2 regions of the Aliiglaciecola sp. SL4 genome follow, and region 2 is predicted to be linked to the other one. Evidence: riboswitches for the same ligand, from Rfam matches in the RefSeq annotation. Region 2 holds a riboswitch; the other holds the start of a gene.
What was found. Region 2 has a riboswitch for cobalamin ahead of AB6T38_RS11400 (ABC transporter ATP-binding protein). Riboswitches for the same ligand answer to the same signal wherever they lie in the genome.
Positions count from the first base shown of each region.

Region 1 (7,462 bases), on a different contig from region 2:
CTATTTCTGCTAAAATAATTAAATACCTAAACATACTTTCACATCTAAACGCGGCAAAATAGCCCCAGAACCAAAATTGACGAATAACATAGATTAACTAGTCTAAACTTTAAAGGCCTCTGTATTATCCATACTTATACAAGAGTCTTTTAATCAATACCCATATAAACAACTACTTAGCTCTTGTTAATCATTAAATGACTGTTCTATTTGCAAGCTTGGGTCTCCTGATTGCTTTAAAAGTAAAGAATTGACTGCTCCTGCTAAACTTGCAGCTTATCCCTATCAAGTTCTGGTGTGTCGCAAAGCATAATCGCAACTCGAATAGTATGAAGAACCTTAGAATGTCTAAATTTTGCGATCTCCTACTCGTTCTATAAATCCCTCGACCTCATATGCATTTCACTGAGAATATTATTTATTTGATAATTAAGTATGATGGGATTGCTTATTTTTAAAAACTTGGTTAAAACATAATGGATAAGGATTAAATTATAATGGGATATGAATAGACAGATGACTTATACAATGCGGAACAAAACATCCAACAAGTCAACACGTGTATCTAGCCCAACAACACAGAGTAAACGCACGGAAGCAAAACGAAATAAACGTAAAGTGATTTTGCAGGCGGCTCTAGATTTGTTTTCTAGTAACGGTGTACACGGTACAAGTGTTGAACAGATTGCAGAGTTAGCAGAAGTTTCCAAAACAAATTTACTCTACTACTTTGCCAGCAAGGAACAGCTCTATTTAGATGTAATTCAGCAGTTATTAGATGTGTGGCTAAAGCCTTTACAAGGTTTTTCACCAGAACAAGATCCTATCGAAGCTATCTCAAGTTATATTGAAGTGAAACTCACTTTATCCCGTGACAACCCGAAAGAGTCTCGATTATTCTGTATGGAAGTTGTACAAGGAGCGCCGCTTTTATTTAATCAGCTAGAGTCTCCATTAAGAGCCATTGTACAAGCTAAAGTCGAGGTTATTTCTGGTTGGATAGAAGCCGGAAAGCTAGCGCCAGTTGATCCCTATCATTTAATCTTTAGCATTTGGGCCACAACTCAACATTATGCTGACTTTCGGGTTCAAGTGGAGGCAGTGACAGGTCAAAGTTTAGACGACCCCGAGTTTTTTGCCGCTACATTACATAACATTCAATCAATAATACTTAACGGTGTAAGGCCGCAACCCAGTTGAAAGTGCAAAAAAAACAGTTGATTCATTGATCCAGATTAACAATTTGCGGGCAGTCTGTGCGATAATAGGGGGATTAATTACTAACCTATAAGAATTTCGAATCCATTGAAATTTTTAGTAGTCCCGTAAAGGATAATTGAATGAGTGAACGCATTCCAATCAAAGACGTAACCCCAGTAAAAGTTCACCAACCCGAACCCAGTAAGCATGAAAATGCATACACACCACGAAGCCGCATATATGTCCGAGCAGTTGAAGGTACTTTAGAGACTTTTCGACGCTTTTTTGGGCTATTTTTCCTTGGTATTTTTGCACTCATCCCTTGGATTCAATACAACTCAAATCAAGCAGTTTTATTCGATATAGGCGCCCAGCGTTTTAATATCTTTGGACTTACCTTGTGGCCACAAGATTTAACTCTACTGGCTTGGATTTTAATTATCAGTGCCTTCGCTCTATTTTTTGTCACCACTTTTGCCGGAAGGGTTTGGTGCGGATTTATGTGCCCCCAAACCACATGGACCTTTATTTATATTTGGTTTGAAGAAAAAATTGAGGGCGCTAGAAATAAGCGAATTAAACTAGATCAACGCAAAATGGACTTCGACAAATTTTGGCGAAAATCGTTAAAACATTTTGCTTGGGTAACGGTGGCCTTACTTACGGCACTGACTTTTGTGGGCTACTTCACCCCCATTAACCAATTGTTTATTGACTTTTTCACCTTCGATGTCAGTTTTTGGGCAGGTTTCTCAGTTATCTTTTTTACTGTTTGCACCTACGGAAATGCCGGCTGGATGCGGGAAATTATGTGTACTCACATATGTCCCTACGCTAGATTTCAATCAGCCATGTTTGATAAAGACACTTTTACTGTGGCTTATGATCCTTCCCGTGGCGAGAAGCGTGGACCACGCTCAAGAAAAACCAGTCACGAAGAAATCAAACAAAAAGGCATTGGCGACTGTATAGATTGTAACTTGTGCGTTCAGGTATGTCCCACAGGTATCGATATCCGCAATGGTTTGCAATACGAGTGCATTAACTGCGGTGCCTGTGTTGATGCTTGTAATGGGGTAATGGAAAAAATGAATTACCCTAAAGGATTGATTAGTTTTACTTCTGAACATGAACTAGCCGGAGGTAAGACTAAAATATTTCGACCTAAATTAATTGGGTATGCGGTTGTACTATTTATTATGACCTCCCTCTTAACCTATGAAATTATTGCTAGGGTGCCATTAGAAGTCGACATTATCAGAGATCGCAACTCACTATTTAGAGAAACCAACGACGGTCTTATTGAGAACGTATATACCTTAAAAGTACTGAATAAGTCACAAACTGAACACACGTATAAAATTGACATTGTGGGCTTAGAGGGGAATAAATACATAGGTCCAGACCAAGTCACTGTTGCAGGTGGTGAAGTCTTGAACTTGCCCATAAGTATTGCTATTGACCCTTATGCGTTAAACGAAACTGTAACAGAATTTCAATTTAAGGTTACTTCAATTGATGGCAACAGCGATCCCGTTGAGATGAGCGAAACTAGTAAGTTCATTTATCGATGAATGACTTAAATGCAACCACCTTTGATTTTGCACAACTCGGCCCTGATACCATTTTAGATGCCATTGAGTCTAAAGGATACTTAGTAGACTCAGGCTTATTGGCATTAAACAGTTATGAAAATAGGGTTTATCAGTTTGTTTGTGATGACAAACGACGCTATGTGGCCAAGTTTTACCGTCCTCAGCGCTGGACTCGAGAACAAATTCAAGAAGAGCATGATTTTGCTCAAGAACTGCATGACCGTGAAATCCCTGTAGTTGCTCCCTTACGGACGGAGAACGCATCATTACACAATTATCAGGGGTTTTATTTTGCTATCTTTCCTTCCGTGGGTGGCCGTCAATTTGAGGTTGATAACCTTGATCAACTGGAATGGATGGGACGCTTTATTGGTCGTATCCACCAAGTATCAAAAGGCCAGTCGTTTGCTTACCGACCAACGTTTAGTATTCAGGAGCACTTGCTTGAAGCAACAGCAACCCTGCAGAAAACAGAACTCATTCCGAGCAGCTTGCACACGGCATTTTTCACTATTTTAGAGCAAGTGACAGCGTTAGCTGCTAGCTTATATAAACCCAATTCTTCCATACGTCTTCACGGAGATTGCCATCCTGGCAATATTTTGTGGCGAGACGGTCCGACTTTCGTGGATTTGGATGATTGTAGAATGGGACCCGCCATTCAAGATTTATGGATGATGTTATCTGGTGATACATACCAGCAACGAATACAAATGGATACCCTAGTTGAAGCCTACGAAGAATTTGCTCAATTCGATAGTGGGCAATTAAGTTTAATTGAACCTTTACGCGCAATGCGCATGGTCCATTATATGGCGTGGTTGTCGCGTCGCTGGCAGGATCCCGCCTTTCCTCAAGCGTTCCCTTGGTTTGCAGATGCTAAATATTGGGAACAACAGATTTTAGCCTTAAAAGAACAATATTCCGCCCTCCAAGAACCAAGTCTGACCTTATTTTAATAACAGAAAGCATAAACCCCTATTTTTTTAAGAACAGATGGATATAATGCTCACCTCTTAGGTGCCACCATGGGTGGTTAAACGGGAAGACAGTGCAATTAGAGTAATATCTGATTTATGCTGACGCTGCCCCCGCAACGGTAAACAAGTGATACCAAAAAGTATTGATGATTAATAAGTTACCACTGTTTGAAAGAATGGGAAGGTATTAATCGAGTCTGTTACGACACTTGTAAGCCCGGATACCGGCCTGAGACGCATAGGTTTGTGCACAAAACCACAAACTGTCACTCATATGATCTAGTACTCGGGCGGAGTACTTAACAAGGCTAAACAAAATGCAAAATAAAACTACTCTTATAGGGTTAAGCGTTAGCTTGGCTCTAGCATCTTCCAATCTCTATGCTCAATCAAACTCACCAGAACAACAAGACATTGAAAAGATGACCGTTGTATCTAGCCGAATTCAGTTACCCACTAACCGACTAGCGACCAGTGTTTCTGTGTTAGACGAAAGCGATATTGAAATGCAGACAGCAATCAATGTAACTGAAATTTTGCGTCAAACCCCAAGTGTTGGCGTATCAAATTCAGGCGGTTTAGGTAAGAGTACAGCTGTCAGAATTCGCGGTGAAGAAGCATTCAGAACCAAACTATATATAGATGACGTAGAGCTAAGTGATACATCTTCTCCACAAGTTGCTCCAATTTTTGATGATGTGTTAATTAACCAATTATCTCGAATAGAGATTTTACGTGGTACTCAAGGGCTTTCATACGGGGCTGACGCTGGTGGTATTATCAGTATGTACAGTAAGCAACCAGTAAAAGGGTTTGAGGCCAGTGGCACCTTAGCTGCGGGTACATTTGACACACAAATATTTAATGCTGACATTGCTGCTGGCAACAATAGCGGTGCATTTTTTTTATCGGCTGCAAAAGTCAAAAGTGACGGTTTTAACGCGAAAACTAGCGATGAAAGTGGCGAGAAAGATGGTTATGACAACCAAAGCGTGCACTTTAAAGGTCAATTGACCTTAACGGAAAACATCGCGGCGTCTTTAGTGTTTCGAAATGTCGATGCCGAAAATCAATACGATGGTTGCTACGACAATGCCACTTTCGCGTTAATCAATGCCTGTAGCACTGAAGCTGAACAGCAAACGTTTCGCGGCGCTGTAAGTTATCAAGGGAACAATAGTCAACATCAAGTTGCTTATAATAAAACTGATGTAGATCGAGATTATATCAATAATGGCGAATACGGGTTTAGCAATTCAGGTAGCATCGATAAGTTCGAATACTTAGGTAGCCTAAACTGGAAGCAGCACGACTTCGTCTTTGGCTTGGAAAAAGAAACCCAGGAAATCGATGGCAATGATTTAAGCCGAGATCAGAAAAGTCTATTTGTAGAATGGCTAGGTCAATTCGACAATCAACTGGCATTCAACCTAGGTTACAGATACGACGACAATGATACCTTCGGTAAACATAATAGTGTGCGCTTAGGTGCGGTTAAAGTCGTACCATTTGATTTTGCTGATGTGAAATTTAAAACCACCTATGGCACCGGGTTCCGCGCGCCAAGTATTTATGAACAAAGCTATAACGATGGTCCTTATGCATACGGTGACGCTGCAGGCTTGCAATTGGCTGAAGAAAACAGCGAAGGCTTAGATCTAGGTTTTGTCATCGATACCAAAAATGGATTGAGTGCTGAAATGGTCTTTTTCAAACAGTCCATAGAAAACGAAATTGTTTTCGATTTAGCATCTTATCAAGGGTATTTACAATCTAGCGGAGAAAGTAAATCCAAAGGTATTGAAACTAGCGTAGAACAAGTGTTCGCTAACGGATTAAAAGTATGGGCCAACTACACTTACAACGACGCAGAAGACAGTGCGGGTGAAGCTCGTTTGAGAAGACCCAGGAACAAATTCAATGTTGGAATTAGACACGTTTGGTTAGACGACAAACTCGCTGCAGAGCTAACATTTAGAAGTGTTAGAAATGCGGTGGATATTGCTGGCGTAAAAATAGATGATTACCAAGTAACAAACTTAACGGCTCGCTGGCGAATAGTTGAATCAGTGAGTGTTAAAGCCGGTGTAAATAATCTGTTTGATGACAATTATCAGGAAGTAAATGGCTTTAATACGGCAGGTCAAAACTTTTTTGTGTCAACCACCATTAGCTTGTAGAAAAACTTAAATATACAAAAAACCGCTTCTTGAAGCGGTTTTTTTATGCATTTCATCCGCAGATTATATTCATCTGACTGATTAACTATACCTAATCTTTTACTAGCTATGATAACCTTTAGCAAATTTTTGAAGGAATTGATTGATATGAAAAAACTATCAACTGTATTTGCGTTATTTATACTTTTATCACTGCAAGCCTGCTCTAAAGAGAGCCCATCAGAAGCAACTGCTCCGCCAGCTAAATGGAAGGAAGGCACTCACTACCAAATCATTAGTGACGAGGTTTCAGAAGAGCCCGAAGTACTTGAATTCTTTTCATTCTGGTGTCCACATTGTTTTAATTTTGAACCTATTGTAGAACAGATAAAGCTTAAATTAGATAAAGATGTCACGTTCAAAAAAGTGCATGTAAACTTTATGCGCTTTACTAGCCCAGAAATTCAAGATGCGGCAACAAAAGCCCTACTAATTGGCAGAAGTATGGACAGAGAAGAGGAAATAAATAGCGCCATCTTTAGTTATATTCATTTACAACGTCAACTGATTACCGGTACGCCAGAGTTACGAAACATTTTCTTAGCCAAAGGCGTTGATAACGGCGAGTTCGACAAATTGGAGACTAGTTTCCAAATTAATAATCTGCTTAAACAAAATAACCAAACCATCGAAACCTATCGTCAGCACTTGAGTGGGGTTCCTAACTTTATTGTAAATGGAAAATATCAAGCTACCGTTGCACAAGGTATGACTAGAGACGATATCGCAGATTTAGTTGTTTGGTTATCTAAACAAAGTTAATAACATTACTTTTATAGGATTTTATTTATATGATTTTTAAATTAACGCGCAATTTTTTAATAGCATTTGTATGCGCAGTTCCAGCTTTAGCCATGGCGCAATCGAAGTGGGAAGAAGGTGAACACTACACTGTAATAAAAGATATACCGAGCCAAACTAAACAGGTTCGTGAAGTGTTCTCATTTTGGTGCCCACACTGCTTTACTTTCGAGAGCATCGCAAAAGAACTTAAAGCTAAATTGCCCAGTGATGTCACTTTTACCAAAGCCCATGTGAACTTTATGGGGGGTGCCGAACAAGATACCCAGAACGCAGCAACTAAAGCGATGTTAGCCGCACGGAAGTTAGGTGAAGCAGACAAATTTAACACTGCGCTTTTTACTGCCATTCATAAAGAACGCAAAAGTATTGCCTCCATGGATGATATTTTACAAGTTTATTCTGAAGCTGGCGGTGATAGTGTAAAGTTGAAAAAGCTAGCCAATAGCTATGGAATACGTGGCGCAGTGCGTAAGAATGATAAATTGACCAAAGGGGTTCACAGCGTGCCAACGTTTATTGTGAACGATAAATACAAGGCAATTTTTGGCGCAAAAATGACACCAGATGAGTTTGTTGAATTGATTATTTGGTTAACCAACCAATCATAATAGATTGTTATTCCATGGCCTAGGGGCCATGGAAAATACCTAAACACCACTGGCAC
Region 1 is NZ_JBGOSE010000019.1:37,182-44,643, reverse strand. It holds gene AB6T38_RS18375 (hypothetical protein) at 1-34, opposite strand, end outside; gene rutR (HTH-type transcriptional regulator RutR) at 529-1,200, shown strand; gene ccoG (cytochrome c oxidase accessory protein CcoG) at 1,341-2,774, shown strand; gene AB6T38_RS18360 (serine/threonine protein kinase) at 2,771-3,754, shown strand; cobalamin riboswitch at 3,797-4,023, shown strand; gene AB6T38_RS18355 (TonB-dependent receptor plug domain-containing protein) at 4,093-5,955, shown strand; gene AB6T38_RS18350 (DsbA family protein) at 6,103-6,756, shown strand; gene AB6T38_RS18345 (thiol:disulfide interchange protein DsbA/DsbL) at 6,786-7,406, shown strand.
Region 1: linked by a shared signal. The riboswitch ahead of AB6T38_RS18355 (TonB-dependent receptor plug domain-containing protein) and the one ahead of AB6T38_RS11400 (ABC transporter ATP-binding protein) in region 2 are both predicted to bind cobalamin.

Region 2 (7,462 bases):
CCAACCCGCGGTAAGGTTTTGGCTTGTTCTGGGTAATCGGCATATGAACCCGTGGCAATAATTTGCTCTCCGGCACCGATGTCAAACAGCAGTTCTACAATATGAGGAGCTAAGGCGATGATTTTAAACTTTTGTCGTTCGTTTTGTTTTACCTGCTCAAAATTCTGTACCGTTTTGGCGTTAGCGGTTGACAGCAATAGGCTGGCTAACCCTAATAGACAACAATTCAGCACCTTTTTGATCTTTGGTACAGACAAGATTAGCGTCCTCGGTTTTTTTGCAGGGCAAATAAGAAAAATAAGCTGCCAATGGCTGATGTGATAATCCCAATGGGGATTTCTTGATTTTCTACAACCACCCTGGCGATGACATCGATCCATATTAAAAAACTACCGCCAACTAACACACTGCCGACAATTAAATTTCTGCTCGTTACTCCAAACCAGCCTCTAACAATATGCGGTATCATTAACCCAACAAAGCCGATACCACCACAATATGCGACTATGCAGGATGTTAGTGCGGCGCAAATGACTAATACCAGTAAACGCAGTGAATCAACTTTGATCCCTAAGGTTTGAGCGTTTTCATCACCTAATAACATTGCGTCCATATGACGACCAAAAAGCCAAAGTAAAACAACACTAATGGTAACGATTGGAAGCATAATCCAGACGAACCACATTTGCGCATTGGCTAAGCTTCCTAGTAACCAAAATATCACTTTATTAGCGGCAAAGGGTTCCGCCATAAATAATAAAAAGTGGCTTAGGGCACTGAGCATAAATGACACCGCCACGCCTGCCAAAAGTAAATGTTCGGTACGATTTCCAAACAGTTTTCGAGACAAAATCTGTACAATAGTGACTGCCAGAAATGCACCAAGGAACGCAGCTAGCGGTAACGCATAAGTAAAGGGGATTTGAGCTAGGTACGCAAAAATCGAAGAGTGTGAGGCCAAACTACCATTAAACAATAGGGTTGAAATACTTGCTCCTAGACCTGCTCCAGAAACCACTCCAAATAGATAGGGATCTGCTAAAGGGTTACGATATACATTTTGCAAAGTCGCCCCGGCAACGGCTAACCCCGCACCCACTAAAAAGCCCACAAGCACCCTAGGTAAGCGAACTTGCCAGAAAATAACCTCTTCAACATTGGCTTCACAACTATTTGCCATACAGCGTAATACACTGAGTAAATCTAGGTCAGCGGCACCAAAGAATAGACCTCCTAGGATACTAAGTATGCTAAAACTGGCTAGAAATCCCCACTTGCCCTTAGACATCAGCTAAACCCATATCACCTGCGGGCTCTTCAATATCGATGTTGGGGGGATAAAATTCGATTCTTATTTTGTTATTGTTGGGCTTTTCAATTACTTGGCATGGAGTTTTGAAAACCTGTTGCAAGCGTTGTTCTGTCAATACTTGTTTGGGTGGGCCGAAGGCTAACAACTGCCCTTGGGCAAGCAGGCATATTTTATCGCAATAGTCGGCTGCATGATTTAAGTCATGTAAGCTCATCACTATAGTAACTTTGTTGTGCTTCGCTATTTTGCGCAATAAAGATAATATTTGATGCTCATAATACACATCTAAATGGTTTATGGGTTCATCTAAAACAAATAACCCTGCTCCTTGCACCAATGCTCTAGCAATTTGCCCTCGTTGTTGCTCGCCTCCTGATAAAGAGCTAAACAGTTGGTGGCTTTTTTCAGTCAAACCCACTTCCGCGATTGCTTGTGCAACTCTGGATTTGTGCTCAGTTGATACGCTAGAAAACATAGACTGATGGGGAAGTAAGCCCATACTAACTATTTGTTCTAAATTGAGATTGAAGACACTATTATTGAACTGGTTCACTACCGCGATTTGTTTCGCTCGGATACTTGCAGTGAAACTTTCAATTGGGGTTGTCTGCCAGAATACCTGTTGTTCAGACCGGTACTGTCCCGAGATTAACTTCAACAAGGTGGTTTTACCCGCACCGTTAGGTCCCACAACCCCAATGATTGTCCCTTTTTCTGTCTGAAACTGTATATCAGAAAGTATCTGTTTTTCGTCAATATAGTAATTAAGATGGTTAAGTTTGAGCATTGTTGTGACAGTTTTTTCCATTCTTCTGAGTCGTTCTAGTCCGGCGATAGATTTTTGTTAGTCGAGTGCCCGCCTTCGTACCGATTTATTCGACATGAACGTTGTTGACAATAGGGGGATTCGCAATGAAATGATTACCCAAGACGATCGTGAATTCCCGCACGCTAGAAAAAAGTTATAGCTGAAGATCTGGCTGGTATCTGACTCATGACTGACAATATTGCCTATCAATTACAGTTGCGGGTACAGTTTTGGATTTACACCAAATTCCCATTTCGTTTCACTTGATGCGCAGGAAATAAAATTATCCCTTACCTAAATAAAGTGAAAAACCGAATCTAATATATAGCCAAAATATAGCAATCTTTATGCTTGCGCCCTAGCGTTATTTGCGAAAAAAACGTTTAATATCGTACAAATAGAATAATTAGACAGGTGTATGGAAATGTTTAACGCCGCATCCCTATCGCGGACCATTGACGTTTTTAACGATAATATTTGCAAATTAGTAAGCTGGTTTACGTTATTTATGGCGTTAATCACATTGTTAATTGTGGTGCTACGTTATGGTTTTGATATTGGTTGGGTTGCGATGCAGGAATCTGTTATGTATTTGCACGCCTGTGTCTTTTTATTGGGCAGTGCTCACACGTTACGGGTTAACGAACATGTTCGAGTCGACATCTTTTACAGTGGGTTTGATAAGGTTAAAAAAGCTAAAGTCGATACTTTCGGTACTCTATTTTTTATGCTGCCGGTGAATCTGTTTATATTAATAATTTGCTGGGACTACGTGACATCCTCTTGGGCCATAATGGAAGACTCACAGGCAGCTGGTGGTTTACCTGCTGTCTTTTTACTTAAAACCTTCATACTGTTGTTCGCCGGTCTTATGGTTTTGCAAGGGATTTCCGAGTTAATTCGTAATATTAATGTCTGGTTGAATCATCCTAAAAACGCAATTACAGAGGATAAATAATGGAATACCTCTCACTGATAATGTTTTTAGTTGTTTGTTTAACCTTATTACTGGGTTATCCCGTTGCGTACACCTTAGCGGGTACCGCTTTAATATTTGCCGGCGGTGGCGCTTTATTTGGCGTTTTTGATACCGCTTACCTGCATGCTGTGCCTAGCCGACTCTACGGCATAGTTACCAACCAAACTTTGATTGCCGTGCCTTTATTCGTGTTTATGGGCGTCATGTTAGAAAAATCCAAAGTTGCTGAAAGACTATTAATCGCCATGGGACAAGTCTTTGGTAGGTTGAACTCAGGCTTAGCAATTTCTGTGGTTTTGGTTGGTATGTTGTTAGCAGCCAGCACTGGTATCGTCGGCGCTACCGTCGTTACCATGGGCTTGTTGTCATTACCTACCATGTTAAAACAAGGGTATTCCCCCTCATTTGCTACTGGGGCGATCTGTGCAACCGGTACCTTAGGGCAGATTATCCCTCCTTCTATTGCACTGGTTTTGTTAGGTGATGTGCTATCAAGCGCATTCCAGCAGGCTCAACTCAATATGGGGATATTCTCCCCTGAGTCGGTTTCTGTCGGGGATCTATTTATTGGTGCCTTAGTGCCAGGTATGATTTTGGTAGGGATGTATTTACTCTATGTGGTGTTGTTTGCTCACCGCCATATTGATAAAACCATAGGCGAGGAACAGCGTGAATCAAAAGTATCCATTAATTTAGCTGGGGCCTTGTTACCGCCACTTATCCTCATATTTGTGGTCTTGGGGTCTATCTTAGGGGGATTTGCTACGCCCACTGAGGCCGCTGGAGTGGGAGCTGCAGGTGCTCTTATTTTGGGCTTAGTGCAAAAACAAGTTGATTGGAACAAGTTAAAAGAAGTCATGTTAAGCACCACTCGAGTAACTTCTATGGTGTTTCTGATTCTCATTGGTGCTTCAATATTTTCCTTAGTGTTTAGAGGCTTTGGTGGTGAAGAGTTAATTGAGCACTTTTTTGAACAGCTACCCGGAGGCACATTCAGTGCCGTGTTGCTAGTAATGGTGGTGATCTTTTTACTCGGTTTTATTCTCGATTTTATCGAAATTACTTTTGTTGTGGTGCCTATCATTGCGCCAGTTTTGTTAGCTATGGGCGTCGATCCTATTTGGTTAGGTATAATGATTGCGGTGAATTTGCAAACTTCGTTTTTGACGCCACCTTTTGGTTTTGCATTGTTCTATTTGCGCGGAGTCGCGCCTGCGAATGTTCAGACCACTCAAATATATAAAGGCGTGATACCCTTTATTATTATTCAATTGCTATTATTAATAGGCTTGGCTATTTGGCCGGATCTGGTAACGTGGCTGCCTTCTATGTTGTGACCCTTATGGATTTATTGAAATGAAAACCTTAAAACTTGTCTCATTACTTTTTAGCATCATTGCTGTTACCGCCTGCGGTGGCAAGTCGTCTTCGGATGCTGGTGCCAGTGCCTCAGAGCAGACCTACGAATGGAAGTTAGTAACTTCGTGGCCGAAAAACTTTCCCGGGTTAGGTAGAGCCCCGGAAACATTTGCTAAAAACGTTGAGCGCATGTCTAACGGCCGCTTAAAAATTAAAGTGTTTGGTGCGGGCCAAATGGTCCCGGGGTTTGAAGTGTTTGACACTGTTTCCAGTGGGGCCGCTGAAATGGGACATTCAGGTTCTTATTATTGGAAAGGTAAAGCGCCAGCTGCACAAATTTTTACAGCTATCCCCTTTGGCATGAATGCCACTGAATTTAATGCTTGGTTGCACTATGGTGGTGGCTTAGAAATGTGGCGTGAACTCTATGCACCATTTAATTTAATTCCTTTTGCTGGTGGCAATACTGGTGTTCAAACCGCAGGTTGGTTTAAAAAAGAAATTAACAGCGTGGAAGATTTGCAAGGTTTAAAAATGCGTATCCCAGGTTTAGGGGCTGAGGTTCTTAAAAAATTGGGTGGTATTCCTGTGGCCCTGACCGGTGGTGAGTTATTTACGTCTTTGCAATCTGGTGCCATAGATGCGACAGAATGGGTTGGCCCATACAACGATTTATCATTCGGACTTTACAAGGCGGCAAAGTATTATTATCACTCAGGTTGGCATGAGCCGGGGGCTAGTTTAGAGTTTATTGTTAACAAAAGCGCATATGAATCTTTGCCAGAAGATTTACAGGCAATAATTGAGGTAGCCACTAGAGCCGTGAATCAAGATATGTGGGACGAGTATACAGCAGCGAATAATGATGCTGTACAAGCACTGGTTGAAACCCATGGCGTTGATATGCGCCCTCTTCCTAAAGATGTCATTGTAGCTCTTCGTGCCGCTAGCATTGAGGTGATGCAAGAGCAATCAGCTGCCGACCCTACGTTTGCTAAAATTTACGCGTCTTACCAAAAATTCCAAGAAGGGGTATCTAAATACCATCAAATTTCTGAAATGGAATTTTATAATAATCGACAAGCGAGAAAATAAATTAGCTGTTCAGATTTGTTGTTATGGCAATGCCTATTACAATAGAAGTTTATTCAGTGAAAGCTATACTTACGCTTTTAATAATCTTGTTTGTGATTGGGTTTTGATAGTTAAACGGCTGTTTAAAATGTTCGGAAAAAATATTGAGGAAAATAGACTATGGTAATTAAGCCCAAGGTACGTGGCTTTATCTGCACTAACGCCCACCCTGTTGGTTGCGCTGCGAGTGTTGAAGAACAAATCGAATATGTTAAAAGTCAGGGAGATTTAGGAGAGGGACCCAAAAACGTTCTAGTGTTGGGGTGCTCAACTGGTTACGGTCTTGCATCTCGCATCGTATCGACTTTCGGTTATGGAGCCAAAACCCTTGGTGTTTGTTTTGAAAAACCACCTACAGAGCGGAAAACTGGTACTGCGGGTTGGTATAATACGGCTGCATTTCATCAGCAAGCAAAGAGCGCTGGTATTTATGCGAAAACCATAAACGGTGATGCATTTTCCAATGAAATCAAACAACAAGTGATTGAAACTCTGAAAGCCGACATAGGTAAGATTGATTTGGTCATTTATAGTTTGGCTTCTCCTCGTAGAACCGATCCAGAAACTGGAGAAGTGTATAAGTCTACTCTTAAGCCTGTTGGACAAAACTATAAAACCAAAACCTATGATACTGATAAAGATCTAATCCACGAAATTGAATTAGAAGCTGCAAACGAAGACGAAATTGCCAATACAATTAAAGTTATGGGTGGTGAAGATTGGGAGCTTTGGTTGAATGCTTTAGCTGAAGCTGATTTGTTGGCAGAAAATTGCAAAACAACAGCCTATACCTATATTGGTAAAGAGTTAACTTGGCCTATCTACGGTCAGGCGACTATTGGCAAAGCTAAAGAAGACCTTGATCGTGCAGCCAGTGAAATTATTAAACAGCACAGTGACAAAAATGTTTCTGCTTATGTCTCATCGCTAAAAGCGTTGGTAACCCAAGCTAGTTCGGCCATTCCTGTGATGCCTTTGTACATATCATTAATTTACAAAGTAATGAAACAAGAAGGGACCCACGAAGGTTGTATCGAACAGATCACCGGCTTATTCCAGCAAAAATTATTAGCTGATGCTCCTGAAACTGACGAAGACAATAGACTTCGTATGGATGGAAAAGAAACGAATGAAGCAACTCAAGCCGTTATTAAAGGTTTGTGGGATCAAGTTACTCAAGATAATTTCCATGAACTGAGTGATTATGCTGGTTATCACCATGAGTTTTTGAAGTTATTTGGTTTTGACATTGAAGGTGTCGATTACGAACAGGATATCAACCCATTAATTGAGTGGTAGAAGATCGTTAGATTTATATTAAATAGCGTATTAAACCCTAATTAACGTTCGCGTGTTAGGGTTTTTAATATTTTTAAGGGGACTTAAAAAAACCAGCGCTGCTCATAAATTGCGCTATATTTAGAAAAACCTTAATTATTATACGGAAAATCCCTATTTAGCCGTAAATAGCGTAGCGTAAACCGGTGGATTAATGCTAAAATTCCAGAGTTTACTGACATGAGTTCCCTTATTTAGTCCATAAGTAGCTCATTTGCTCAATCATTCTCTTGCGAGGTGTGGACCAATACGGAAGTTATTTCTGTGTTCACCTGGTTAAGGATTCACACTCAACAAAAGACAAAAATAGTAGATAAGTAAGATCACCTTTGAGTTTTCAAGCGAAACTGCGGATGTCATCATTTTCGCACTTTTAAGCAGAATTCAAAATTGATATTTCTTTCACTTTAATTTTATTTTTACAAGACTGCGGTTGCATATGATAAAAATCAAGCAAGGGTTAGACCTTCCTATTAAGGGGGCTCCTAACCAAACAATTCAAAACGGCCCAAGCATCACACGCGTGGCTGTA
Region 2 is NZ_JBGOSE010000006.1:261,443-268,904, forward strand. It holds gene AB6T38_RS11390 (cobalamin-binding protein) at 1-257, opposite strand, end outside; gene AB6T38_RS11395 (FecCD family ABC transporter permease) at 260-1,288, opposite strand; gene AB6T38_RS11400 (ABC transporter ATP-binding protein) at 1,281-2,120, opposite strand; cobalamin riboswitch at 2,273-2,402, opposite strand; gene AB6T38_RS11405 (TRAP transporter small permease subunit) at 2,545-3,078, shown strand; gene AB6T38_RS11410 (TRAP transporter large permease subunit) at 3,078-4,436, shown strand; gene AB6T38_RS11415 (TRAP transporter substrate-binding protein) at 4,456-5,553, shown strand; gene fabV (enoyl-ACP reductase FabV) at 5,713-6,891, shown strand; gene AB6T38_RS11425 (Na(+)-translocating NADH-quinone reductase subunit A) at 7,370-7,462, shown strand, end outside.